Regions from separate parts of the Agrobacterium bohemicum genome, predicted to be linked through region 4. Evidence: riboswitches for the same ligand, from Rfam matches in the RefSeq annotation. Region 4 holds a riboswitch; each other region holds the start of a gene.
What was found. A riboswitch is a leader RNA that binds a small molecule or an ion and turns the genes downstream of it on or off. The one in region 4 is predicted to bind cobalamin.
Positions count from the first base shown of each region.

Region 1 (6,062 bases), on a different contig from region 4:
CATCACCATCGAAACCGGCGTTGCTGCCTTCGTGGAATGGTATCGCAGCTGGCAATCCGGCAAGGCCTGATGATTCAGGCTGCCGGATTTTGTCTCAGCTTCAGCTATTTGCCTCTTCGCCCTCATTGCCCTGCAAAAGCCGGGTTAACTCGGCGCAGTTCGGATCGTTAGCGTCGAGCAGTTGCGAAGGCGATGTCCAGCCGATCGTGTAGCCCACTGCTGTCGCGATTGCCCAGGAAGGGTCTTCGCCAGCACGCTGAATCAGTTTAGGTCCCTGCGCCGTGATGCACTGCTGCGATTGCTGAATGGATTGTGCAGACGCATTCGCGCCCTGCATGCGCTCCTGCACGTCGGCCTGAATGGGGCTCAGCACAAAAAGGGTGATGAACCATGCGGCAATATCGGAAATCATGAGTGAACCTCTGAATGTTCGGCGTATATGTCGGAAAAGGTCCGACATCGTGAAAGCACCGAAACTTCCACCAGAGGGGCCCGGACCAGCGGGTTGAACCGAATGTGGGAGGCCGCCTCCTCAATTCAAGAGATGCACATCCGAAATCGGAAACAAGTCACGCCTTTGAATATGGGTTGCTGTCGTCGCGTGGCGGGCGGTAGCGGATGTGACAGATGTCGCCATCCTCCCGCTCGACGGTCACATCGACACCGAAGACATCGCCGATCAGCTCTGCCGTAAACACCGCTGACGGCTTACCGAGAGCCACCAGCTGACCGCCTTTCATCACGGCAACGCGGTCACAGAACATCGCCGCGTGGTTGAGATCGTGCAGGGCTGCGACGACTGTCAGGCGTTGCTTGCGAACGAGATGCAGGAGCGCGATCTGGTGACCGATATCGAGATGGTTCGTCGGTTCATCCAGCAGCAGAATATCAGGCTTCTGCGCCAGTGCGCGGGCGATGTGCAGACGTTGCCGCTCCCCTCCGGAAAGCGTGTGCCACATGCGCTTGGTCAAATGATGCGCATCGACATCCTGCATTGCCTGATCCACAATGGCATCATCGTTTTTCGACCATGGAGACAGGGCACCCAAATGCGGTGTGCGGCCAAGCTCCACAGCCTGGCGAGCGTTGATATGCTCCTGTGTTTCCGCCTGTTGCTCGACCAATGCGATGTGGCGCGCAACATCCCGACGGTTCAGGCTCTGCATGTCATTGCTATCCAGATCGACCGCGCCGGATTTCGCTTTCTTGAGACCGCACAGCAGCGACATGAGACTGGTTTTACCGGAACCGTTTGGCCCGACGATACCGAGAAACTCGCCCGGCGTGATGTCGAGACTGACATTTTTGACGATGTCGACACCACCGGCAGACCAACAAAGATTTCGGGCCGTCAGCATTATATTGCCCTCCTGCGCTGGCTGAGAATGAGCGCGAAGGCCGGTGCGCCAAACAAGGCGGTAATGACGCCGATGGGAAGGACCTGACCGGTGACAATGGTGCGCGACAGAATATCGGCGGCGATCATGAACACCGCACCCGTCAAAGCTGCCGCTGGCAGAAGACGGCCATGTCTGATGCCGACGATCATGCGTGCGGCATGGGGAATGACCAGACCGATAAAGCCGATGGAGCCAACAATGCTGACCATGATGCCGGTCATCAGTGCGGAGACGCCGGTGAGCACGATGTAGACACGCCGAACCGGCACACCCAGAGACCCGGCCGATTGTGCTCCGAAGGTAAAGGCATCGAGCGCGCGTGCATAACACAGACACACGACAAGACCGATGATGGTAACAGGCAACGCCAGCCAGACATCCGACCAGCGCACGCCAGAAAGGTTGCCAAGCAGCCAGAACATGATGCCCCGCGCCTGCTCGGCATTGGCTGCCTTGGTCACGATGAAAGATGTCAACGCGTTGAACAGCTGTGAGCCCGCCACGCCCGCAAGAATGATCGCACTGTTTCCCCGGCCAGCGCGAAAGGCCAGCAGACTGACAAGAGCAAATGCCACCAGCGCACCCAGAAATGCACCCAGCGGCATGGTCAGCATGCCAGCGCCGAACCCAAGAATGGCTACGCTGACCGCACCCGTAGAAGCACCCGCCGAAATGCCGAGAATGTAGGGATCTGCGAGCGGATTGCGCAACAACGCCTGCAAGACAACACCGGAAAGCGCCAGTGCGGCACCGCAGCAAGCGGCAACGACCGCCCGGCTGAGGCGGTAGTTCCAGATGATGCCTTCATCGATGGCATCCAGCGGATAGCCCGCATGAAACACACGATTTGCCACCGTCTTGGCGACGACATCCAAGGGAATGGATGTCTCACCAATGGCGGCACCGAACCAGAGAGCCAGGCCAAGGCACCCGACTGTAAGCAAGACGGCACGGGTAAGGGTGAAACATGCACCCATGACTTACTTGGAGAGCCCAAGCTGGACGACAGCGTCGGCCAGAACTTCGATGCCTTCGATGGTGCGGATCGTTGGGTTCATGGCTTGCGCATCCATGATGACGATATGGCCCTGTTTGACGGCGGGCATCAGGCTCGTGACGGGATCTTCTTTGAGGAACTTCTGCTTGAGCGCGATGTCATCCGCCGGAAAACGCCTGCGATCCATCTTGCCAGCAACGATGAGGGTGGGTTCCGACTTTGCGATCGTTTCCCAACCAACCGTCGGCCACTCCTCTTCGCTATTGATGACATTCTTGATGCCGAGTGCCGACATGATGTAACCGGGTGCGCCGTTCTTGCCCGCGACATAAGGATCGATATCGAGTTCCGCGCTGGAGAACCAGAACACGGCAGAAAGCTTACCGTTTGCGGATGCAATTTTCTTTCGGGCAGCCTCTTCACGCGCCTTCAGGTCGGCAACGAGCTTTTCGCCCTTGTCCTGAACATTGAAGATTTGCGCCAGTTCGGTGATTTCCTGATAGATCAGATCCATCGAGAATACGGAGTGGCGCACGCCATCTCCACCGCCGGAATTGTCTTTACCGGTGCAATCGGCAGGCGATGTATAAACTGGGATGTTCAGCTCTTCGAACTGTTCAGGCTTGGCAACGATCCCTTCAGGACCGACATGCCACTGAAACTGCACCGTGACGAGATCCGGCTTGGTGGCCAGAACGCTTTCGAAACTCGGGTCGTTATCGGCCAGCCGTTTAATCTTGGCATTGGCATCTTCATAGCCCTTGATGACGGGGCCGATCCAGACGGCGGTGCCGACCACCTTGTCGGCAAGACCCAGCAGATAGAGAATTTCCGTCGTACTCTGGCCGAGCGAGGCAGTCCGCTCAGGCGCATGCGTATAGGTTACATCTCGTCCGCAATTCTTCAGCGTCAAGGGATAGGTCGTCTCTGCCGCATGCGCGAATGGCGCCGCCAGGCCAATCGACATTGCAGCGAAACTCGCAGCAAAAACGGTTTTTTTAAAATTGAATGTCATTTCCGATCAGTCCCCGAAATCGTCAGCGGCAGCCATTGAGGCAAAGCCGCGTGAGCATGTTTAGACCTTCAGTCCGAAAGAACACGTGCTGAAACGATCCGAAACCGGGACATGGCAGATGGAATAAGGCGCTGGCTGGCGCTCGATGCAATCACGACGTCTCCTGTTCCAGGCATCCCCGCCCGTGACATTGGAATGAACTTTCGACGGCAGGTCTCCTGGCTCACGGATTGGCGTCTTCACCCACCTTCCCACGAAATTTCGCAGTGGCATGACGCTTGTAAGAGCGGCAAAGGGTTGGACAATCCGTTTACAGTTGCGGGGGCAGCTGCGGCATAGATCCCGAAGGCTCGCACCGCATTCCCTATTATTTCTTGCGATCACTCGCTCGAAACCGTCACAACCAGATAGACGTATTGGAAACGAGTCGTCAAGCATTGCTTTTGTAATGTTATTACATTTTATCGCAAGCCCTAAATTCGCTTTGGTGCCAGCACAACAAAAAATGGCCGGGAAGATTTTCCCGGCCATTCCAACATCGACGTCTCGATAGGTTTTTAAGGCAGTGTATAGGCGATGACGTAGTCACCGGGCTTGGTGCCCACAGAGCCATGTCCGCCAGCAACCATCACCACATACTGCTTTCCATTTTCCATCGCATAGGTCATCGGCGTTGCCTGCCCACCCGCTGGAAGACGCGCTTCCCAAAGCTGCTTGCCGGATGTCAGGTCATAAGCGCGAAGGTAATTATCGACCGCTGCACCGAGGAACGCGACGCCGCCCTTGGTAATCATCGGTCCACCAATACCGGGCACACCTACCTTGAAGGGCAGTGGCAACGGCGTCATGTCATAGACGGTGCCGTTCTTGTGTTTGTAAGCAACATCGCCTGTTCGCAGATCGGCACCTGCGACGTAGCCCCATGGTGGAGCCTGACAAGGAACACCCAATGGTCCAAGGAATGGGCCCATGAACACACCGTAAGGCGCACCATCGTTGCGATTCAGGCCTTGCTCGCTACCCTTTTCGTCCTGACCGCGTGGCGGAATCTGGTCGCGTGGAACGAGTTTCGACGTGAAGGCCAGATAAGTCGGCATACCGAACATGACCTGACGCTCAGGATCGACAGCAACTGAGCCCCAGTTGAAAGTGCCAAAGTTGCCTGGATAGATCAGCGATCCGTTGAGGGATGGAGGCGTGTAGCGGCCTTCATAGTTCAGCTGATGGAATTTGATGCGGCATGCCAGCTGATCGAACATGGAGACGCCCCACATGTTCTTCTCCACCAACGGATCAGGCTTGAACGACAAAGCGGATGTCGGCTGCGTCGGAGCGCTGAAATCTTCCGGGATCGTACCACCAGGGGCCTTCTCTTCTGTCATGGCCAGAATAGGCTCACCGCTGCGGCGATCCAGAACGTAGATATCACCCTGCTTGGTTGGGCCGACCAGTGCCGGAACCGTCTGCCCGTCTTTCTTGGTAATGTCGAGCAAGACAGGCTGCGCCGGAACATCCATGTCCCACAGATCGTGATGCACGAACTGGCGAACCCATTTGTCCTGCCCCGTGTTCACATCCAGTGCCACGATAGACGAGGAATATTTCTCGACATTCTCGCTCCGACCCATGCCGAGTTGATCCGGAACCTGATTTCCCAATGGGATGTATACGAGCCCAAGCGCTTCATCGACGCTGAATACCGACCAGCTGTTGGGAGAGTTGGTCGTATAGGTCTGACCCGGCTGAAGCGGTTGGGTCTGGGTAGGGTTCCCCGAATCCCAATTCCAGATCAATGCACCGGTGGACACGTCGAACGCACGGATGACGCCGGACTGTTCCTGCGTCGAGTAGTTGTCGTTGACCGCGCCGCCAATGATGATCTTGTTGCCTGCAATGGCAGGCGGGGATGTCGAATAATAATAGCCAGCCGGATTGTGCTCCATGCCGGAGGTCAGGAGAAGAGTGCCCTTGTCGGCAAATGTCGTGCAAACCTGACCTGTCGCAGCGTCGAGTGCAATCAACCTTGCATCCGACGTTGGCAGGTAAACGCGCGCTGCACAGAAGGAACCGCTTTCGGCTGCGGGGTCGGCGTAATAAGTAACCCCACGGCAGGTCTGATGCTGGCGATCAGGATTCATTCCAGCATTCGGGTCGTATTTCCACTTTTCCTTGCCGGTTGCCGCATCGATGGCAATAGCCCAATTGTGCGGTGTGCAAAGATAGAGCGAGTTTCCGACTTTCAGGGGAGTGACCTGATAGGTCGTCTCGCCAACGTCATCAGGCAACTTCACATCGCCGGTCTGGTAGCGCCAGGCTTCTTTCAGCCCATTCACATTCTGCGCATTGATCTGAGACAGTGGAGAATAGCGCTGACCATATGATGTGCGACCATACTGATGCCATTCATTGTCAGGCACGTCATTGCCGTAGCTCGGCGCCGACGTCACGATCTCACTTGAGAGGTTGCCTTCCAGATCATGCGGGTCTTGCGTCATCGCAAATGCTGCAGCACCCACCGAAACCAGAACTGCCGTCAGCAGCGGAACCGCATTGGCACCATAAGACGTGCCGGTAGGGCTGGTGAAGCCGAGCGGCTTTCTGATCCATGGCATCAACAGCCACATTCCGATCAGGATGATGAAGCCACCGC
Region 1 is NZ_KQ961031.1:235,173-241,234, forward strand. It holds gene ATO67_RS15835 (NAD-dependent epimerase) at 1-70, shown strand, start outside; gene ATO67_RS15840 (hypothetical protein) at 101-412, opposite strand; gene ATO67_RS15845 (ABC transporter ATP-binding protein) at 570-1,361, opposite strand; gene ATO67_RS15850 (FecCD family ABC transporter permease) at 1,358-2,377, opposite strand; gene ATO67_RS15855 (ABC transporter substrate-binding protein) at 2,381-3,412, opposite strand; cobalamin riboswitch at 3,604-3,826, opposite strand; gene ATO67_RS15860 (glucose/quinate/shikimate family membrane-bound PQQ-dependent dehydrogenase) at 3,970-6,062, opposite strand, start outside.
Region 1: it holds a riboswitch for cobalamin, as region 4 does, so the genes downstream of both, ATO67_RS15855 (ABC transporter substrate-binding protein) here and ATO67_RS07100 (DUF1636 family protein) in region 4, are expected to answer to the same signal.

Region 2 (6,062 bases), on a different contig from region 4:
CAGCCGGTTGATTGGAGGTTATATGGTCTTCTACTCTGTTGGCAGCGCCATTGGAGCTATTGCTGCTACGGCGACCTACTCGTGGTTCGGCTGGACGGGATTTCTCTCCTCGGGGCCGCGTTTAGTGCAGTTGCCCTGGCGTTGTGGATCAAAAGCGAGATATCGGAGAGGACCAATTAAGCACTGCGCTTCATCCAGTGCCCGTGTCAATGACTGGTTTGGGCCAACCTTTCCCTTGGCAGCTTTGCGCCAAAAGCGGTCATTCGCAACGAACCGAACCACCGATGAACTGTTAGTTCAGCGTCGGTTCTAACGAAGCCACTTCATTCTTCGCTGATCGGGTCGCGGCATCAAGACATTGGCTCTAGCGGCGGTCTCGATGTCGCGACGGGGTTCAATCCCTCAGAAGTCCCAGTCTTCATCCTCTGTCGCCACCGCCTTCCCAATGACATAGGACGAGCCAGAGCCGGAAAAGAAGTCGTGGTTCTCGTCGGCGTTTGGTGAAAGCGCGGAGAGGATTGCGGGATTGACCTTGCAGGCTTCTGCGGGAAACAGCGCTTCGTAACCGAGGTTCATCAGCGCCTTGTTGGCGTTGTAATGCAGGAATTTCTTGACGTCCTCCGTCAGGCCGACGCCGTCGTACAACGCTTCGGTGTACTTTGCTTCGTTGTCGTAGAGTTCGAGCAAGAGATCGAAGGCGAAGTCTTTGATGTCCTGGCGCTTCTGCGCAGGCAACCGGTCTACCGCACGTTGGAACTTGTAGCCTATGTAATAACCGTGCACGGCTTCGTCGCGGATAATGAGGCGGATCATGTCGGCGGTGTTGGTGAGCTTGGCGCGGCTCGACCAGTACATCGGAAGATAAAAGCCGGAATAGAACAGGAAGCTTTCCAGAAATACGGAGGCGACCTTCTTCTTCAGCGGATCGCCGCTGTCGTATTCGCGCATAATCAGCGCCGATTTCCGTTGTAGGAACTCGTTCTCTTCCGACCAGCGATAGGCATCATCAACATCCGGTGTCGAGCACAGGGTGGAAAAGATGGAGGAGTAGGAACGCGCGTGGACCGCCTCCATGAAGGAGATGTTGGATAGCACCGCCTCTTCGTGCGGCGTCGCGGCGTCTGCCATCAGCTTGACCGATCCAACGCCGTTCTGGATCGTGTCGAGCAGGGTCAGGCCAGTGAAGACGCGGATGGTGAGTTGCTGCTCTTCTTGCTTCAGCGTTCCCCAAGATGGGATGTCGTTGGAGAGCGGGACCTTTTCCGGCAGCCAGAAATTACCGGTCAGGCGATTCCAGACTTCGAGGTCCTTGTCGTCTTCGATACGGTTCCAGTTGATGGCACGGATGCGACTGACGGGCTTGACGGCGATGTTCATGTGTTGATCTTTCGAAGCGTTCTTGTTCACAGCGCGCATGACACGCAACCCTGCACTTCCGTGCCTTCCAGTGCCATCTGTCGAAGACGGATGTAATAAATGGTCTTGATGCCCTTCTTCCACGCGTAGATTTGCGCCTTGTTGATATCGCGCGTCGTCGCGGTGTCACGGAAGAACAGCGTCAGCGAAAGACCTTGGTCTACATGCTGGGTCGCCGCCGCATAGGTATCGATGATCTTTTCCGGGCCGATCTCGTACGCATCCTGGTAAAATTCGAGGTTATCGTCGGTCATGAAGGCGGCGGGGTAATAGACGCGGCCGATCTTACCCTCTTTGCGTATTTCAATCTTCGAGACGATCGGGTGGATCGAAGAGGTCGAATGGTTGATGTAGGAGATCGATCCTGTCGGCGGCACGGCCTGGAGGTTCTGATTATAGAGGCCTGAGGTCATAACCGCTTGTTTCAACGCAAGCCAATCCTCCTGCGTTGGGATCGCGATGCCTGCCGTCACAAATAGCTCGCGAACACGCTCTGTCGCTGGCAGCCATTCGCGTTCGGTGTATTTGTCGAAATACTCACCGGACGCATATTTCGAGTTCTCGAAGCCTTTGAAGCTGACGCCGCGCTCGGTCGCGATACGGTTCGAGGCGCGAATGGCGTGATAGGTGACCGTGTAGAAATAGATGTTGGTGAAATCGATGCCTTCGTCCGAACCGTAAAAGATGCGCTCGCGGGCGAGATAGCCATGCAAATTCATCTGTCCGAGACCGATGGCGTGGCTGTCGTCATTGCCTTTCTCCACCGACGGCACGGAGGCAATATGGCTCATGTCAGACACCGCCGTGAGCGACCGGATCGATGTCTCGATTGTTTTTCCGAAATCGGCGCTGTCCATGGCGGCCGCGATATTCAGGGAGCCGAGATTGCAGGAGATGTCCTTGCCCATGACGTTATAGGATAGGTCGTCATTATATTCGCTGGCGTCGCTGACCTGAAGGATTTCCGAGCAGAGATTGCTCATGGAAATGCGACCGGCAATCGGGTTCGCCCTGTTCACCGTGTCCTCGAACATGATGTAGGGATAGCCGCTTTCGAACTGTATCTCGGCGATCACCTGGAAGAAGTCACGGGCCTTGATCTTCTTCTTCTTGATCCTGCTATCCGCCACCATCTCCCGGTATTTTTCGGTAACCGATATCTCGGTGAAGGGGACGCCGTAGACGCGCTCGATGTCATAGGGCGAGAATAGATACATATCCTCGTTGTTCTTCGCCAATTCGAAGGTGATGTCGGGCACGACGACGCCGAGCGACAAGGTTTTGATCCTGATCTTCTCGTCGGCATTCTCCCGCTTGGTATCGAGAAAACGCATAATATCAGGGTGGTGGGCGTTGAGATAGACGGCACCGGCACCTTGGCGCGCGCCGAGCTGGTTGGCGTAAGAGAAACTATCTTCTAGCAGTTTCATGACAGGAATGATGCCGGATGACTGGTTTTCGATCTGCTTGATCGGCGCTCCAGCCTCGCGAATGTTCGTCAGTGACAAGGCCACGCCACCGCCGCGCTTGGAAAGCTGGAGCGCGGAGTTGATGCCACGTGCAATGGATTCCATGTTGTCTTCCATGCGCAGCAGAAAGCAGGAAACCAGTTCGCCACGTTGTTTTTTTCCCGCATTGAGGAATGTCGGCGTCGCGGGCTGGAAGCGGCCGGCGATGATCTCATCGACCATATCCTTGGCAAGTTCTTCGTTGCCTTGCGCAAGTGCCAGCGCCACCATGCAGATGCGGTCTTCGTAGCGTTCGAGATACCGCTTCCCGTCAAAGGTTTTCAAGGTGTAGCTGGTGTAATATTTGAACGCGCCAAGAAATGTCGGGAAACGAAATTTCTTGACAAACGCACGATCGAACAAATCCCGCACGAAATTGAACGAATACTGGTCCAGCACCTCTCGCTCGTAATAGCCCTCGGTCACCAGATAATCGAGCTTTTCTCGCAGATTGTGAAAGAAGACCGTGTTCTGGTTCACGTGCTGAAGAAAATATTGCTTGGCGGCAAGCCGATCCTTGCCGAGCTGTATTTTTCCTTGCTCGTCATAAAGATTGAGCATCGCGTTGAGGGCGTGGAAATCCAGTTCGGATTCCGATGTCTTCAAAGGCTTTTCGAAAGTCGTCGCGTCCAAAATCGTTCCAATCCGTGTATGACGTTAACGACGTCTTCGTCGGTTCCCAGAAGCTCGAACCTGTAAAGATACGGCACCTGGCACTTCTTCGAGATGACGTCACCCGCGAGCCCATAGGTCTCGCCAAAATTGCTGTTGCCCGCGGCGATCACGCCACGAATGTTTCCGCGGTTCTCCTCATCGTTGAGAAAGCGGATCACCTGTTTTGGAACGGCCCCTTTTCCGCCTTCGCCACTGTAGGTGGGCAGGATGAGAACATAGGGGGCTTTGACCTGAAGGCTCTCGGAAGGACTGAGGGGAATGCGCCGCGCACTCATTCCCAGCCGTCCGACGAAGCGATGGGTATTTTCCGATCGGCTGGAGAAATAGACGATCTGACCCATTGCTCTGGCTCAGGCCGCAAGCGTGCTGATCATATCCGGGCGAAAACCTGCCCAATGGGTCTCACCAGCCACCACAACGGGAACCTGACGATAGCCAAGTCCCTGGACCAAATCATAGGCATTGGTGTCTTCGGAAACATCGATGACGGTGTAGTCGATGCCCTGGCGGTCCAGAGCGCGGGTGGTTGCTGTGCACTGGACGCAGGCTGGCTTGCTGTAAACGGTAATGGTCATAATGATCCTCGTGAGATTTGTTTAGGGCGTGCGATATCGATCAGGCGTTGGGAACACCTGTTCGGGAGATTCTGGGATGCATGGCAGCCGGACTCGGCTACGGGCGTTACCGCCCGCTATTCACGCGGATACTGACTAAAATGATGCGACATTGACTTCACCCCGAAGTGGTTGATGCGGAGACCAGGGGAAGCGGCACGCGCAGGCTCATCCCGCACGCAAACGCGACCTTCGGACACCCCGCCCGTGGACGTATTCGTTTGAGGCAGGTCTCCTGGCTCACGGGTCGTCGCATCCATCTCGCCTTCCCGAAGCATTGCGGCCTCAGTGGCAGTTTGAGAGGATGCTCGCCGCTTACAGTTGCGGGGGCAGCTCCGGCATTGCTCCGTCCAGAATGGACGTCACGCACCGTATTCCCGTCTTAGCTTCCGACGCGAATCGGAAGAACCTCGAACACTAGATATAGTATATGAGGGGATAGTTTCGTCAACTCTTAGCAGGGTGGTTGTTAAAAAATTAAGTCCTCGTCCACCGCAGCCTGTGGATAACAGGGTGATCATACAGCGTGAAAGTTCAGCCCCGAATAGCCGCAGACAAGCCGATATCAAGTATCGATTTTGCGTTTCCGCAACGTTCGTAGCGCAACGGCTTGTCGAAATCGACGCTCGTCTCGGTTCCGCGGTTGGACGGATAGGAGAAGTGGCCAAACGCGCCATAGCCTTGGGCTTTCCAGAAGCTGAGTGTTTCCGGTGTCTGAACATCGGCATGGAGGTAGGACGAGGTGTAGTCAAACGCGGATGCCCGGCTCTCCAAGGCTGCCACAATCTTTGTGCCAAGCCCTTTACGACGGGCGCACGGCTCTATGTACACGCGGACAATCTGACATACCTTTTCGCCGTCGCCATAGCGATTTCGTAAGCGCTCCTTCGTAGAGGGTTTGTTTTCGAGCGCGTAAAGACCGCCAGTCGCAATGATATGTCCATCTCCGTCCCGCACAACGAGAAAACTGCCGTGCCTTTCGAGGGAGAACCAGTTGTCCGGCTGCGCCAGCAACAGCGAATCCAGGTCAGAATGCCAGGCGGGAGTGTAGTCGATCCCGTAGACGTTCTTGATCATCCGCAGGCAGAAGGTCCTCGCTTCAGCCCGGACGGCGGCCTGTGCGTCATCAGTCAGCCATTCAATCGAGAAATTGTCGATCGGCATCAGGCCGCAAGCTCCCTGCGGATGATGTCAGCGCCTGCACCGAGTGCACGCAGCTTCGCTGTGGCCACATGACGCGGAAGCGGTGCCATGCCGCAATTGGTGCATGGATAGAGCTTGTCCGCATCCACGAACTGGAGAGCCTTCCGGAGAGTGTCGGCTACTTCTTCCGGCGTCTCGATGGCGTAACTTGCCACGTCTATGGCACCGACCATGACCTTCTTGCCTCGGATGAGCTCCATCAGGTCCATCGGAACGTGGGAGTTGTGGCACTCCAATGAAATCAGATTGATGCTGGATTTCTGAAGTTTCGGGAACGCTTCCTCGTATTGCCTCCACTCCGATCCAAGCGTTTTCTTCCAGTCGGTGTTGGCCTTGATGCCATAACCATAGCAGATGTGCACGGCGGTCTCGCACTTTAATCCTTCGATCGCCTTTTCGAGCGTGGCGACACCCCATTCGTTCACGTCATCGAAGAACACGTTGAATGCGGGTTCGTCGAACTGGATGATGTCGACGCCGGCAGCCTCCAGTTCCCTTGCTTCCTGGTTGAGTATCTTTGCGAACTCCCAAGCGAGCTTTTCGCGGCTTTTGTAATGACTGTCGTAGAGCGTATCGATCATGGTCATTGGGCCTGGAAGAGCCCATTTGATCTGCTTCGTCGTCTGTTGGCGCAGGAATTTGGCAT
Region 2 is NZ_KQ961030.1:190,164-196,225, forward strand. It holds gene ATO67_RS14405 (MFS transporter) at 1-313, shown strand, start outside; gene nrdF (class 1b ribonucleoside-diphosphate reductase subunit beta) at 403-1,377, opposite strand; gene nrdE (class 1b ribonucleoside-diphosphate reductase subunit alpha) at 1,404-3,557, opposite strand; gene nrdI (class Ib ribonucleoside-diphosphate reductase assembly flavoprotein NrdI) at 3,527-3,940, opposite strand; gene nrdH (glutaredoxin-like protein NrdH) at 3,950-4,174, opposite strand; cobalamin riboswitch at 4,422-4,641, opposite strand; gene ATO67_RS14430 (GNAT family N-acetyltransferase) at 4,748-5,377, opposite strand; gene ATO67_RS14435 (methionine synthase) at 5,377-6,062, opposite strand, start outside.
Region 2: it holds a riboswitch for cobalamin, as region 4 does, so the genes downstream of both, nrdH (glutaredoxin-like protein NrdH) here and ATO67_RS07100 (DUF1636 family protein) in region 4, are expected to answer to the same signal.

Region 3 (6,062 bases), on a different contig from region 4:
GGGTGTGGCACCGGATTTTACCGACCTCGTCCACCGCTTTCGCGCGCAGGACCGCGTAGTGGCAGGCATCTGTGCGGCGGCGAGTGCGCTCGCGGGAACCGGCGTGCTGAACCACGTGGCCCATACCGGCAATTCGGTGAGTTCACATAGCAGATACGAGAGCTATCAAGGCGCGGAACACTACCGCGACCAGCCGCAAGCCGTCAGCGACAAGGGCATCATTACCGCACCTGGCAGCGCGCCGGTGACATTTGCAGCAGAGGTGTTGAAAGCACTCGACCTCTGGGGACCGGAGGCGGAGGCCGAAATCACCGTGTTTTCGGCGGAACATCGGTAGACTCAGCTTCGATCAAGAATGCGGCAGGCACGTGCTGGTCCTTGCGTGTCATCGGACGTCATTGCGCGGCGCAAATCCCGACTGTTAAGGTGCAGGCTGCGGTCGACTGGCAAAGCAAGACGGGCGATCTTGGCTGCGGCGGCCGTCAAGAAGGCCGGGCTATTACTCTCGAAAAACTGTAGGCACGCTGCCTTTTCAGGCTCTTGCCGCAGCAGCGCTTTGAAAGCGAGGCGGTGCATGGCGCAAGGCGCGCCATGACCGGGGACGGAAAAACGCAGCGCATCGAGTTCATCGCTCCACTCGACTGCATTTTTCATCTTATCGGGCAGCGTCGAAACGCTTGAAGAAAAGCCCGCTCAGCGAACCAAGAATGATCCAGAACACAAAACTGGTAACGGTTGCCAGCACCATGAACCGGCGCTCGAGTGGCAGAGGTGCCAAAGCGTGTTCGCCCTCCGGCGGCAGCGGCGCGCCAATGACGTGTGGTGCGGCGATGAGCATGACGGCCAGAACCGCAGCCCATGGCTCACCCCGTCTGAAGACGAGCAGCGCCAAACCACCCGCCGTTGCGGCGACCGTCGCGATCCACCACATCTGACGTGCGCCGAGAGCGGCGGCGGGCGTGCCCGGCAATTCCGGTGGCAGACCGATCATGGGTGCCAGCATGACGGCGGCAAAACCCGCAAGACCCCAGAAGATGCCTTCGCGCCAGCCGCCTTCTGAGCCGCGTAGCGAAATCAACGCCGTCAGGACCAGCGCGTAGCCGATGGCGGTCAGCACATTGGCGGCGATGGTGTAGGCGTTGCGTTCGAAACCATCGGCAGGCGTCCAGGCTTCGGCATCATGATGATGGTCGGCCGGTGTTGCGGCATCGTGGGCGTGAGCGGGAGCAGCCTCGCCGCCGGCATTTTCAAAGGTTTCCGCCTGAAGGATGAGAGGCGTGGTGCCGACAGCCTGCATGACGCTGACGGCGAGACCGGCAATCAGCCCCACCAGAACGGCGGTAAAAACGATATTACGGAAAAATGGCATCTCTGTTTCCCTCAATGGCAAGGGAAGGCATTGGCATGACGCGTATCATGGGCGGCATTGTGCACCGCTTCGACATGCGAAAAGCCCACGAAACCGACGATGAACAGGCCAAGTGCGGCGGCTGTCAACGACTGCGCAATCTTCGATGTTTTGGTTGATACGGCTGATGTGGCCGTATTCTGCTGGATAGACATGGTGATCCCTTCCTGAGCGGGTGGGCGCATTGCTGATCAAAAGCCGCACGACCGCATTCAACATTCACCACGGGGAAAGAGACACAAGGTCTTGAAGGCCGGAGAACCGACCTGCCAACCGTGCTGTTCCGGACACCCCGCCGGTATTGACGACACTCACGTGATGGCAGGTCTCCTGGCTCGCGGGTCGTAACCTTGAAAACACCTTCCCGAACTTTGCAGTCAGTGGCTTTTCGTTTTCAGGCTATCCGCTCACAGTTGCGGGGGCAGCCACGAATCAAAGCTCGCGCTTCTATCGTGTTCCCTTTTCACTTTCCGGGCGAACCCGAAAAGACCATCACACAACCGTTATCCGGCGGAAGCTGATCCGAGTCAATGGCTGATCACGGAGACGGCAATGCCTTCAGGTAGGCCGCAATCGCGTTGCGATCTTCGGCGGGAAGGCGGGCCATGTTCTGCTGCACCTTGACCATGGAACCGCCGGCGCTATCGAAATCCGGTGTAAAGCCGGTCTCGAGATAATTGGCGATATCAGCTTGCGACCATGAACCGATGGGTTGGGACTCAGGCCGGATATCGGGAATACGCCCCTCACCTTCCGGGTTGGGTCCACCGGCTAGCCATTGGTTCTTCAGGAACCCACCCAGTGCATCGCGCGGGGTGTGGCATTCACCGCAGTGGCCGAGGCCTTCCACGAGATATTGCCCGCGAAGGACTTCCGCATCGGCATTGGCAAGCTGCACGCGCGGCTTGCCCTTGTCGAAATACAGGAATTTCCAGCCACCCAGAGCAAGACGAATATTGAAGGGAAATGGCAGATCATGGCCCGGCGCATCATTGGTGCTGGCCGGCAGTGTTTTCAAATAGGCGAAAAGATCGTTCACATCCTGCGGCGTCATCCGCGCATAGGAGTTGTAAGGGAATGACGGGTAGAGATGCTCGCCGTCTTTGCCGACGCCGCGCGTCATCGCATCGCCGAATTGCCCCACTGTCCACGCGCCGATGCCGTGCTGCGGATCAGAAGAAATGTTGGGCATGTGGAAGGTGCCGAACGGGCTTGGCAAGGCCTGCCCGCCGGACAGCGTCTTCAGTGCGTCGCCCGTGGCATTCGGCGCGGCATGGCAGCTTGCGCAGCCGCCCGCCCAGAACAGCGTTTCACCATTGGCAAGGTTCGGCTCACCCAGATTGGCCCAATGGCTTGGTGGCTGGCGTTGCGGCGCGGTTACCCACATGAAAACGCCAAGGCCGACGGCACCCGCAATAACAGCACCGCCCGCCAGCTTCGCCCAGATGGAAGCCATCGCCTTCTCCGATTCGTCCGAATTTACAATGCGAAAAGGTCCGCCGGTATGGTGGCGGACCTTGGCTGGTACCGACTACTTCTTGAGACGGTAGGTCTGGTGGCAACTGCTGCAATCTGCGCCGAGGGTCTTCATGGCAGCACCAACGCTGGCCTGATCCGTCGGCAATTGCGCCAGAACCGCATCGGCATCAGAACCGAGCTTTTCGGACTTGGACTTGAAGTCCACGAAGTTCTGCCAGATGGCAGGAGCCGCAGCGCCGCCCTCGGAACCAGCCGGGAACTGGTCCGGAAAGGCCTTGGCATTGGTGCTGATGGTGGTAACAGCGGTTTTGACGGTAGCCGCATCGTAAGGCTTTTCACCCTTGGCAATGGCGCCAAGCGCACCCATGGCGCCGCCGATACCCTTCATCAAGCCTTCGCGCTTCTCAACCTCGCCAGCTGCGGAAACCGCACCGGCGCAAAGACAGCCTATCATTATGGAAGCGGCAATGGTTCTAAGCTTCATCGTTTCTCTCTCCTGAAACCGGCGCGCCGGAGGGGTGTCTGCTCTGTGTTCTCGCATGTCGTCATCGCAAAACAGCGTCCCACCCGCCCGACATGCTGGAGCGAGCGTGGACGAAGATGCCTGCTTCACATGGCAAAAAGAAGTCACATTCCGGTGATTTGTAAAGCGAAATCAGGTATATAAAGTTGCCTTTGGCCGTCGGCTTTTATCACCGCGCCACCGCGACCTGCTGCCGGTCTGTCAAGGCTGACAGTAGCAACGTCCGGCTATCTTCGCGGCCGAAGCCACGAATTTCAATGCGATCTTCAAAGATATCTGCAATGGCAAAAGTGTTTTCGTCCAAGGTATCGACCATGCCTTTGAAATTCATGAAATGCGTGCTGCTCACCTGCCCGTAATTGCCAACGTGATTATGCCCGCAGAACCACGCCTTCACGCATCGTCGTGTACTGAGTAATTCCAGGGTTTGAGGCGCGTCCCACATATTGTGGGCATTATCAGGATAGAGCGGATAGTGGCAGAAGATGATGACGGTTTCGCCCGCCTTTTCAGCCGCGTCCAGCGTATCGGAAAGCCATGCCACCTGCTCCGGACTGAAAGAACCATTCCAGTTCTGGGCATTGATGGCACCGGCCTGTTTCAGCACGTCAAGCCTTTGCGCAGCCAGTTCACGACGCGGATCACCCTGTGGGGGCGCAAACAGGCTGACATCGCTGCCATCCAGCACCACAAAACGAACATGGCCGACCGTGAAATCATACCATGGTGATGGCATCGACAGGCGTTCATGGACTGTGCCGAGATGCTGCGGCGCGACCGAAAAATCATGATTACCCGGCAGCATCACGCTACGGTGGCGCAGCTTGTCGTAACAGTTGAGAATGATGTCGAAATTTTCCCAGCCGTGATCGATGATATCACCCAGCGTGACGACAAAGGCGAGGTCTTGGCTGTTGAAAGCGGCGATGGCCTCATCCAGCTTCTGAGGGCTCTGCGCGTAGTAGCGGCCCATATCCGGGCGCGGCGCGACATCGGCGTATTGTGGATCGGCGACAATGCCGAAGGAGAAAAGCGGTGCAGTTTTTTCTGTCATGATGCCTCCGCATAGGACGGGGCAATGACAGCCATATGACAAAATGAAAACACCCGGCGCTGAGGCCGGGTGTTGATATCAATGAAAGCGTAAAACCTTACTTGGCAGCAGCTTCGTAGCGCTCCAGAACGTAATCCCAGTTGATGAGATTATCGACGAAAGCTTCGAGGTACTTCGGACGCAGGTTCTTGTAATCCACGTAGTAGGAGTGTTCCCATACGTCGACGCCGAGGATCGGCTCTGCGCCGTGAACCAGCGGGTTTTCACCGTTCGGAGTCTTGGAAATCTCGAGCTTTCCGTCCTTGACAGACAGCCATGCCCAGCCGGAACCAAACTGTGTCGTGCCAGCAGCGATGAAATCAGCCTTGAACTTGTCGTAGCCGCCGAGATCAGACGCGAATGCCTGCTCCAGCTTGCCCGGAAGCTTGTTGCCGCCGCCGTCCTTCTTCATCCACTTCCAGAAGTGGACGTGGTTGTAGTGCTGGGCGGCATTGTTGAAAAGGCCAGCATGTGTGCCGAACGACTTCTTGACGACTTCTTCCAGCGAAAGGTCTGCGAGACCGGCTTCGGCGGCAAGCTTGTTGCCGTTGTCCACATAGGCCTTGTGGTGCTTGTCGTGGTGCAGCTCAAGCGTTTCGCGAGACATGTAAGGCGCAAGTGCATCGTAATCGTAAGGCAGTGCGGGAAGTTCGAAGGCCATGGTGTTTACTCCTTGTTGCAGCGGCAGGGCCGCTCCTTGAAACCTGTGCCCGGACCATAAGAGCGGACGTCATGAGAGGCAACCTGCTAAATGTTAAAATGTTCCAGCAAAAGAGAAAATTCTTCCCGGCGCCCTTGGAAAAACACTTTTCATGCCAAGCTTGCGTACCGATTCAAGAAAATCCGTTCGCTTTCGCCAGCGACGATACAGGAAGGATATTGCCGTGAAACGACAGTTTCTAGCTGCTTGCATCGCAAGCCTCATCGCCCTGCCCGCCGCAGCGTCTTCCGGCGATGCCTGGAAGGAATTTTCAGCGGAGGTTCAGGCCCGTTGCCTGGGCGCAATCGAGGGCGTTATGGAAAAGCCGAAGATCGTCGTCGATCCCTTCGGCAGCCAGAGCTACGGCCTTGCCATCATCACCGGCAAGGCGAAGGGTACGAAGACGGAGATCAGCCAGATCTGCGTTTTCGACAAGAAAAACAAGACCGTCGAAATTGGCGGCGAGTTGCCCCGAGACGCCGTAAAGATTGACATTCCCGGCGCGGCCGCGCGCTGACCCCTATGGTTCCGATTAGAAGCGGGGTGTCGTATCAGCCTCGCCCAGCGGGCGCTGCATCAGCACGATATCAAGCCAGCGCCCGTGCTTCCAGCCAATGGATTTCAGTGTGCCGACCATCTCGAAACCGGCGGCGCGATGAACGCCTATGGACGCCGCATTGTCGGCGTCTCCGACGACGGCAACCATCTGGCGGAAGCCCCGTACGGTCGCCTCATCGATCAGCGATAGAAGCAGGGTCTTGCCGATACCCAAGCCCTTGCGCTCAGGATCGACATAGATGGAATCTTCAACAGTCGCGCCATAGGCGGGGCGTGCCCGATGCGCTCCCGCATAGGCATA
Region 3 is NZ_KQ961032.1:153,443-159,504, reverse strand. It holds gene ATO67_RS16735 (type 1 glutamine amidotransferase family protein) at 1-337, shown strand, start outside; gene ATO67_RS16730 (hypothetical protein) at 340-654, opposite strand; gene ATO67_RS16725 (CbtA family protein) at 656-1,369, opposite strand; gene ATO67_RS16720 (CbtB domain-containing protein) at 1,381-1,563, opposite strand; cobalamin riboswitch at 1,712-1,917, opposite strand; gene ATO67_RS16715 (cytochrome c) at 1,947-2,864, opposite strand; gene ATO67_RS16710 (c-type cytochrome) at 2,940-3,371, opposite strand; gene ATO67_RS16705 (metallophosphoesterase) at 3,580-4,464, opposite strand; gene ATO67_RS16700 (superoxide dismutase) at 4,562-5,164, opposite strand; gene ATO67_RS16695 (hypothetical protein) at 5,388-5,720, shown strand; gene ATO67_RS16690 (GNAT family N-acetyltransferase) at 5,736-6,062, opposite strand, start outside.
Region 3: it holds a riboswitch for cobalamin, as region 4 does, so the genes downstream of both, ATO67_RS16720 (CbtB domain-containing protein) here and ATO67_RS07100 (DUF1636 family protein) in region 4, are expected to answer to the same signal.

Region 4 (6,062 bases):
GTTCGGCATATTGGCCGTGGCAGTGCTTGGCGCATCCCTGCCAGCACAGAAAAGCTTGGAGCAGCATGTCGAGGCCGTGGCGATGGCTTTGGAACGTGAGGGTATCGAAGGCGGTCGTAAAGCCGTTTCGATGATCGTGGGGCGTGATCCCGATAATCTGGATGAGGCTGCGGTCTGCCGCGCAGCGATTGAAAGTCTGGCGGAAAACTTTTCCGATGGTGTCGTCGCTCCCGCGGTTTGGTTAGGGCTTCTGGGGCTTGCCGGCGGTGCGGGTTACAAGGCGATCAACACAGCAGACAGCATGATTGGCCATCGCTCTGCCCGTCATGAAGCATTTGGCTGGGCGTCGGCGCGACTGGACGACCTGGTCAACCTGCCCGCTTCCCGGCTGACTGGCCTGTTGTTTGTCCTCGCTGCTTTTTTCGTGAATGGCGCTTCGCCTCGGGCTGGTTTCCGCTCTATTTTCCAAGACGCGCACCATCACCGTTCGCCCAATGCCGGTTGGCCGGAGGCGGCACTGGCAGGGGCACTTGGTTTCGCGCTGGCCGGTCCTCGGTCTTACGGCGGGCAAATGATCGAGGCGCGGTTCATGGGCGAAGGTGGGCGGCGCGATTTGACATCTGTCGATATTCGCCAGGCTTTGACACTCGCACGTATCGCGGATGCTATGTTGATCGCGTTTTTCGGTGCGTTAGCCTTGGCTATCGCGCTATAGCCAGTAGTGCATCGAGATCGAGATGGCGTTCCATGTGGTCCGCCAACCGGTCCAGAACGTCATCCACCTGCGCTTCGTAATTGAGTGCCGAGCTTTCGCCGCCCAGTCGCTCCAGCCATGCGCTGCGTTGATTGTCGTCTGCGAAGAGGCCGTGAATATAGGTGCCAAAGACGCGGCCATCAGCAGAGATCGCGCCCTCGGCGTGGTCGCCCATCGTAGAGAAGGGACGCATGTTGTCATTCCCTGTCGTTACACCGACATGCATTTCATAGCCGGAGAAAGAAACGTGATCGAAGCTTTGGCCGATGACAGAAACGAGCCTTTTGTCTCCCGTCAGCACAGTGTCGATATCCAGTAAGCCCAACCCCTCTATCGTGTTAGGCGTACCCTCGATACCATCAGGATCTGCCACCGTGTTTCCGAGCATCTGGTAGCCACCGCATAGGCCAAGCACAAAGCCGCCACGGCGCGCATGCGCCTTGATATCTACATCAAGCCCTGAACTTTTCAGGGCGCTCAGATCGGCGATCGTGGATTTGGAGCCGCAAATCAGCACCAGTGCACAATTTGCGGGAATGACATCGCCTTGGCGCACCCTGATAAGCTCGACATCCGGCTCAGCCTCAAGGGGATCAAGGTCGTCGAAGTTCGAGATGTGCGGCAGGATCGGCACTGCGATGCGGATCTTCGCGCCGGGTTTGTGCTGCCCAGGTGCTGTCAGGCCCAACGCGTCCTCTGCTGGCAGGCGATTGGCATCGGCAAAATGCGGCAGGAGGCCGATCGGGTTCCAGCCGGTTTTATCTGAGATAATGCGCATTCCTTCATCGAACAGGTTTGGATCACCCCTGAAACGATTAACGATGAAACCATGAATCATGGCGGCATCGTCTGCATCCAGAACCGCCTTTGTACCAACAAGGCTGGCGATGACGCCGCCTCGGTCGATATCGCCAATCAGGATGACGGGGGCATTGGCTGCGCGGGCGAAGCCCATATTGGCAATGTCGTTGGCGCGGAGATTGACTTCCGAAGCGCTGCCCGCACCCTCGATCAGGATGATGTCAGCTTTCGCCTTGAGATGTTCAAAGCTTTCCAGAACGCGCGGCATCAACCCTGCCTTCATATGCTGGTAATCTACGGCTTTGGCTTTGCCGATTACTTTGCCCTGCACCACCACCTGCGCACCGGTCTCGCTTTGGGGTTTGAGCAGCACGGGGTTCATATGCACGGAAAGCGGAACGCCAGCAGCCCGTGCCTGCAAGGCCTGTGCCCGGCCAATTTCGCCACCATCTGCTGTGACGGCGGCATTGTTGGACATGTTTTGCGGCTTGAAGGGCATGACGGACAGTCCGCGACGGACGAAGGCGCGGGCCAGCCCTGCCACCATCAGCGACTTGCCGACATCCGAGCCGGTGCCTTGAAACATCAAAACGCGCGCTGTCATGAATTAGAACTCAATGCCGGATTGCGCTTTCACACCAGCTTTGAAGTGATGTTTCACAAGCGTCATTTCCGTAACCATATCGGCGGCATCCATCAACGGCTGCTTGGCATTTCGGCCGGTGACGATAACGTGCAAACCGGGGCGACGAGTTTGCAGGGTCTCTACCACCTCTTCCAGCGGTAGATAATCATAGCGCAATGCGATGTTGAGCTCATCCAGAACCACGAGACCGATGGTGTCATCGGCCATCATCACCTTGGCTTCCTCCCAGGCTTTGGTCGCGGCGGCGACGTCGCGCTTGAGATCCTGAGTGTCCCACGTGAAACCTTCGCCCATGGTGCGCCACTCCACACGGTCACCGAACAGGGCGAGTGCCTGTTGTTCGCCGGTGGACCATGCGCCTTTGATGAACTGGACAATGCCGACACGTCTGCCGGTGCCCAGCATGCGCAAGGCAAGGCCGAAGGCTGCGGTAGACTTGCCTTTGCCAGGGCCGGTGTTGATCATCAGCAGACCTTTTTCGACGGTCTTTTCGGAGACTTCAGCATCTTGAACCGCCTTGCGGTTGACCATCTTGGCGCGGTGACGTTCGGCTTCGCTGTCGCTGATGTCGCGGGTCATGGCGGTTGGTCCTTCCGGGTCTCATGCTTTTCCAAAGCGGCGACTATAACCAAAACGCATGCGTGAGCAATGATACGCGGCATTGACACAAAAGCACCGCAGGGCATAAGGGTTAATGACTGACGGTCTTTTTCCGGCAACGGGAAAAGCTAAGAGGGAACACGGTGCACTTCGCTTATGCGGACAAATCCGTGGCTGCCCCCGCAACTGTAAGCGGTGAGCCCGCGCCGGAAGCCACTGGACATCTTCAAGTCCGGGAAGGCGGCGCGAGGTGTTGAAGCCGCAAGCCAGGAGACCTGCCGTTTCAGGAAAAACGTCTGCCGGGCGGGGTGCTCCGGTCAGTCGGTTGTTCGCCAATGGCTTTGCGGTTGTCCGCATGCCGTTTTCGATATCCGCACCCCAAGACCATGTGAAGGCGCGGAAAGTACACTCTTGGATATTACATCAACATCGCTCAGCCTGAATGAGAAGACGCACCATGACACCGCGCCTGGAGTCGTGGTTTATGTGTGCCGCAGTTGCCGGTCCGAAGCTGATCCGAATGCGGACCCTCGCCCCGGTGCGACCCTTGCGCAGGCCGCCATTGCGCTGGGTGACGCAGAGGGTGTCAATGTGCGCAGCGTCAATTGCCTTGCCAATTGCAAGCGCGGCTTGAGTGCCGCCATTCGCAGCGCCGATGGATGGTCCTATATGTTTGGATCGCTGAGCGAAGACGATGCGGCCGACCTTATGGTTGGCGCACGTCTGTTGGCCTCTGCGCCCGACGGGCTGATGCCGTGGCGCGGACGGCCCGACAGTTTGAAGCGTGGCCTCGTTGCCCGCATTCCCCCTTTGAATTTTACCGAGGAGACATCATGACCACGCTCAACCGCGTTCCCTGCACCATCATCACCGGCTTTCTGGGCGCTGGCAAAACCACGCTGCTGCGTGGCCTTCTGGAAAAGCTTGAGGGTAAGCGGCTGGCCATCATCGTCAACGAGTTCGGCGATGTCGGTATCGATGGTGACATTCTCAAGGGGTGTGGCATCGAAAACTGCCCGGAAGAAAACATCGTGGAATTGGCCAATGGCTGCATCTGCTGCACAGTGGCAGATGATTTCCAGCCCGCCATCGAGCAGATTCTGAGCCGACAGCCACGCGTTGAGCATATTCTGATAGAGACCTCCGGTCTTGCTCTACCAAAACCCCTAGTACAGGCTTTCCAGTGGCCAGCGATCAAAAGCCGTGTAACGGTGGATGCCGTTGTGGCCGTGGCCGATGGCGTAGCACTTGCACAAGGCATGGTATCGCATGATCTCGAAGCACTCGCTGCTCAGCGCCAGAACGACGAGGCGCTGGACCATGACGATCCGGTCGAAGAGGTTTTCGAAGACCAGATTGCCTGCGCTGATCTCATCGTTCTGACCAAGGGCGATCTACTGGATGCGGCGGGTCTCGAACGCGCCAAGGCACATATTAACGCTCATCTTCCAAAGGCTGCTAAAATTATCGTGGCTTCCAATGGCGCGATCGATCCTGCCGTGCTCATTGGCCTTGGCCTTGCAGTGGAAGAGCATATCGAAAACCGCCACACCCACCATGATGAAGAAGCAGATCACGACCACGACGAATTCGACAGCTTCGTTGTAGAACTGGACGCGGTAAAGGATGCAAACGCGCTAGCGATGCGGATTTCCGAAACCGCAGCATCGGAAAATGTGTTGCGCATCAAGGGGTTTGTCGAGGTGTCAGCCAAGCCGATGCGTTTGCAGGTGCAGGCGGTCGGTTCGCGCGTCAACCATTACTTCGATCGCCCGTGGGCTGCCGGTGAGGTGCGCCGCAGCCGTCTGGTCGTGATCGGAGAAAAGGGTCTCGACCGCGCGAAAATCGAGCGGATGCTGGCAGCCTGATCCATGCACATCCTCGCCACCACATCTTCGTCTCTGGACGACCTGATAGAGCCGGTTGATCTCAACCAGGGTCAGGCGGATGTGGTGGTGCTGTCTTTTTCGGCCAGCGATCTGGGTGGGCTGGAGCGCGGATGGCAGCGTAGTAACGATGTCTCGGTATCCTTTGTGTGTGCCAACCTTTCCGAACTTCGCCACCCCATGTCGGTCGATCTGTGGATTGAAAAGACGGCGGAACATGCCAGACTTATCCTTATCCGGATTCTCGGCGGTGCCGATCGCTGGCGATACGGCGTGGACGAGTTGTCGAGAATGGCGCGGCGGCGTGGCTTAAAGCTCTTGCTTTTGCCCGGCGAATGCAGCGATCGCGATGAGAAACTCGAAGCTGCGTCCACGGTCGATCTACCAACGCAGTCCAAAATCCTTTCCTTCTTCCGCGAAGGCGGGCCGGAAAATATGGACCGGATTGCGAGAGGGCTTGCTGCGTTGGCGCGAGGGGAAGTCTGGCCCGATCTTGCAGCAGAACCGTTGCCCAAATGCGGATTCTACCGGCCCGGTGAAGGCGTGGTTGACCTTTCGGCGGCGCTGGATTGTTACGAGGCCGGTACGCCGCTTGTGCCCATCCTGTTTTATCGTTCCATGCTGATGGCGGAAGACGTTGCGCCGATCGATGCGCTATATGAGGCACTGCGTGAACGCGGCTTTTCGCCGCTTCCGATCTTTGTCGGCGGTCTGAAAGACAGCGACGCTATCCGGTTTCTGGAAGAAAAGCTCGTTCCCTTGGAACCGGCAGCCATGATAGCAGCGACAGCTTTCGCCAGCCATTCGGACGAAGATGGCAAGAGCCTGTTCGACCGGCTGGGCGTCGCAACCTTTCAGGTCATCATGGCCACCACCCGCCGCGATGGTTGGGCGGAAAACATGCGCGGGCTCAACCCGTCCGATCTCGCCATGCATGTGGTGCTGCCGGAATTGGATGGGCGTATTCTGGCGGGCGCTATTTCCTTTAAACAGCCTTACCCAGACGGCGGGCGCGGCCTAGTCCATATCCCGGAGCGTGATCGCGTCGAGCAGGTTGCCGATCGTCTCTCTGCCTTTTTGCGGCTAAAGAATGCGGCACCTGCTGAGCGGCGTGTCGTCATTCTCATGCCGGATTATCCAGGCGCTGCACCGGGGCGAACGGGATATGCGGTTGGTCTCGATGTACCGCAAAGTGTGTTGGAGGTCCTGCGCGACTTACGCGACGCCGGTTATGCGGTGGACGATATTCCAGAGACGGCGCGGGCGTTGCTTGACCGGGTTGAAAATGAGACGACTACTTTTACGCTGGCCGACTACTCAGCGTTCCGCGACGCCCTGCCCAAAGCTGCCAATCTGGCCTTGGACGAAACATGGG
Region 4 is NZ_KQ961025.1:312,321-318,382, reverse strand. It holds gene cbiB (adenosylcobinamide-phosphate synthase CbiB) at 1-715, shown strand, start outside; gene ATO67_RS07110 (cobyric acid synthase) at 702-2,159, opposite strand; gene cobO (cob(I)yrinic acid a,c-diamide adenosyltransferase) at 2,163-2,780, opposite strand; cobalamin riboswitch at 2,887-3,098, shown strand; gene ATO67_RS07100 (DUF1636 family protein) at 3,213-3,638, shown strand; gene cobW (cobalamin biosynthesis protein CobW) at 3,632-4,669, shown strand; gene cobN (cobaltochelatase subunit CobN) at 4,673-6,062, shown strand, end outside.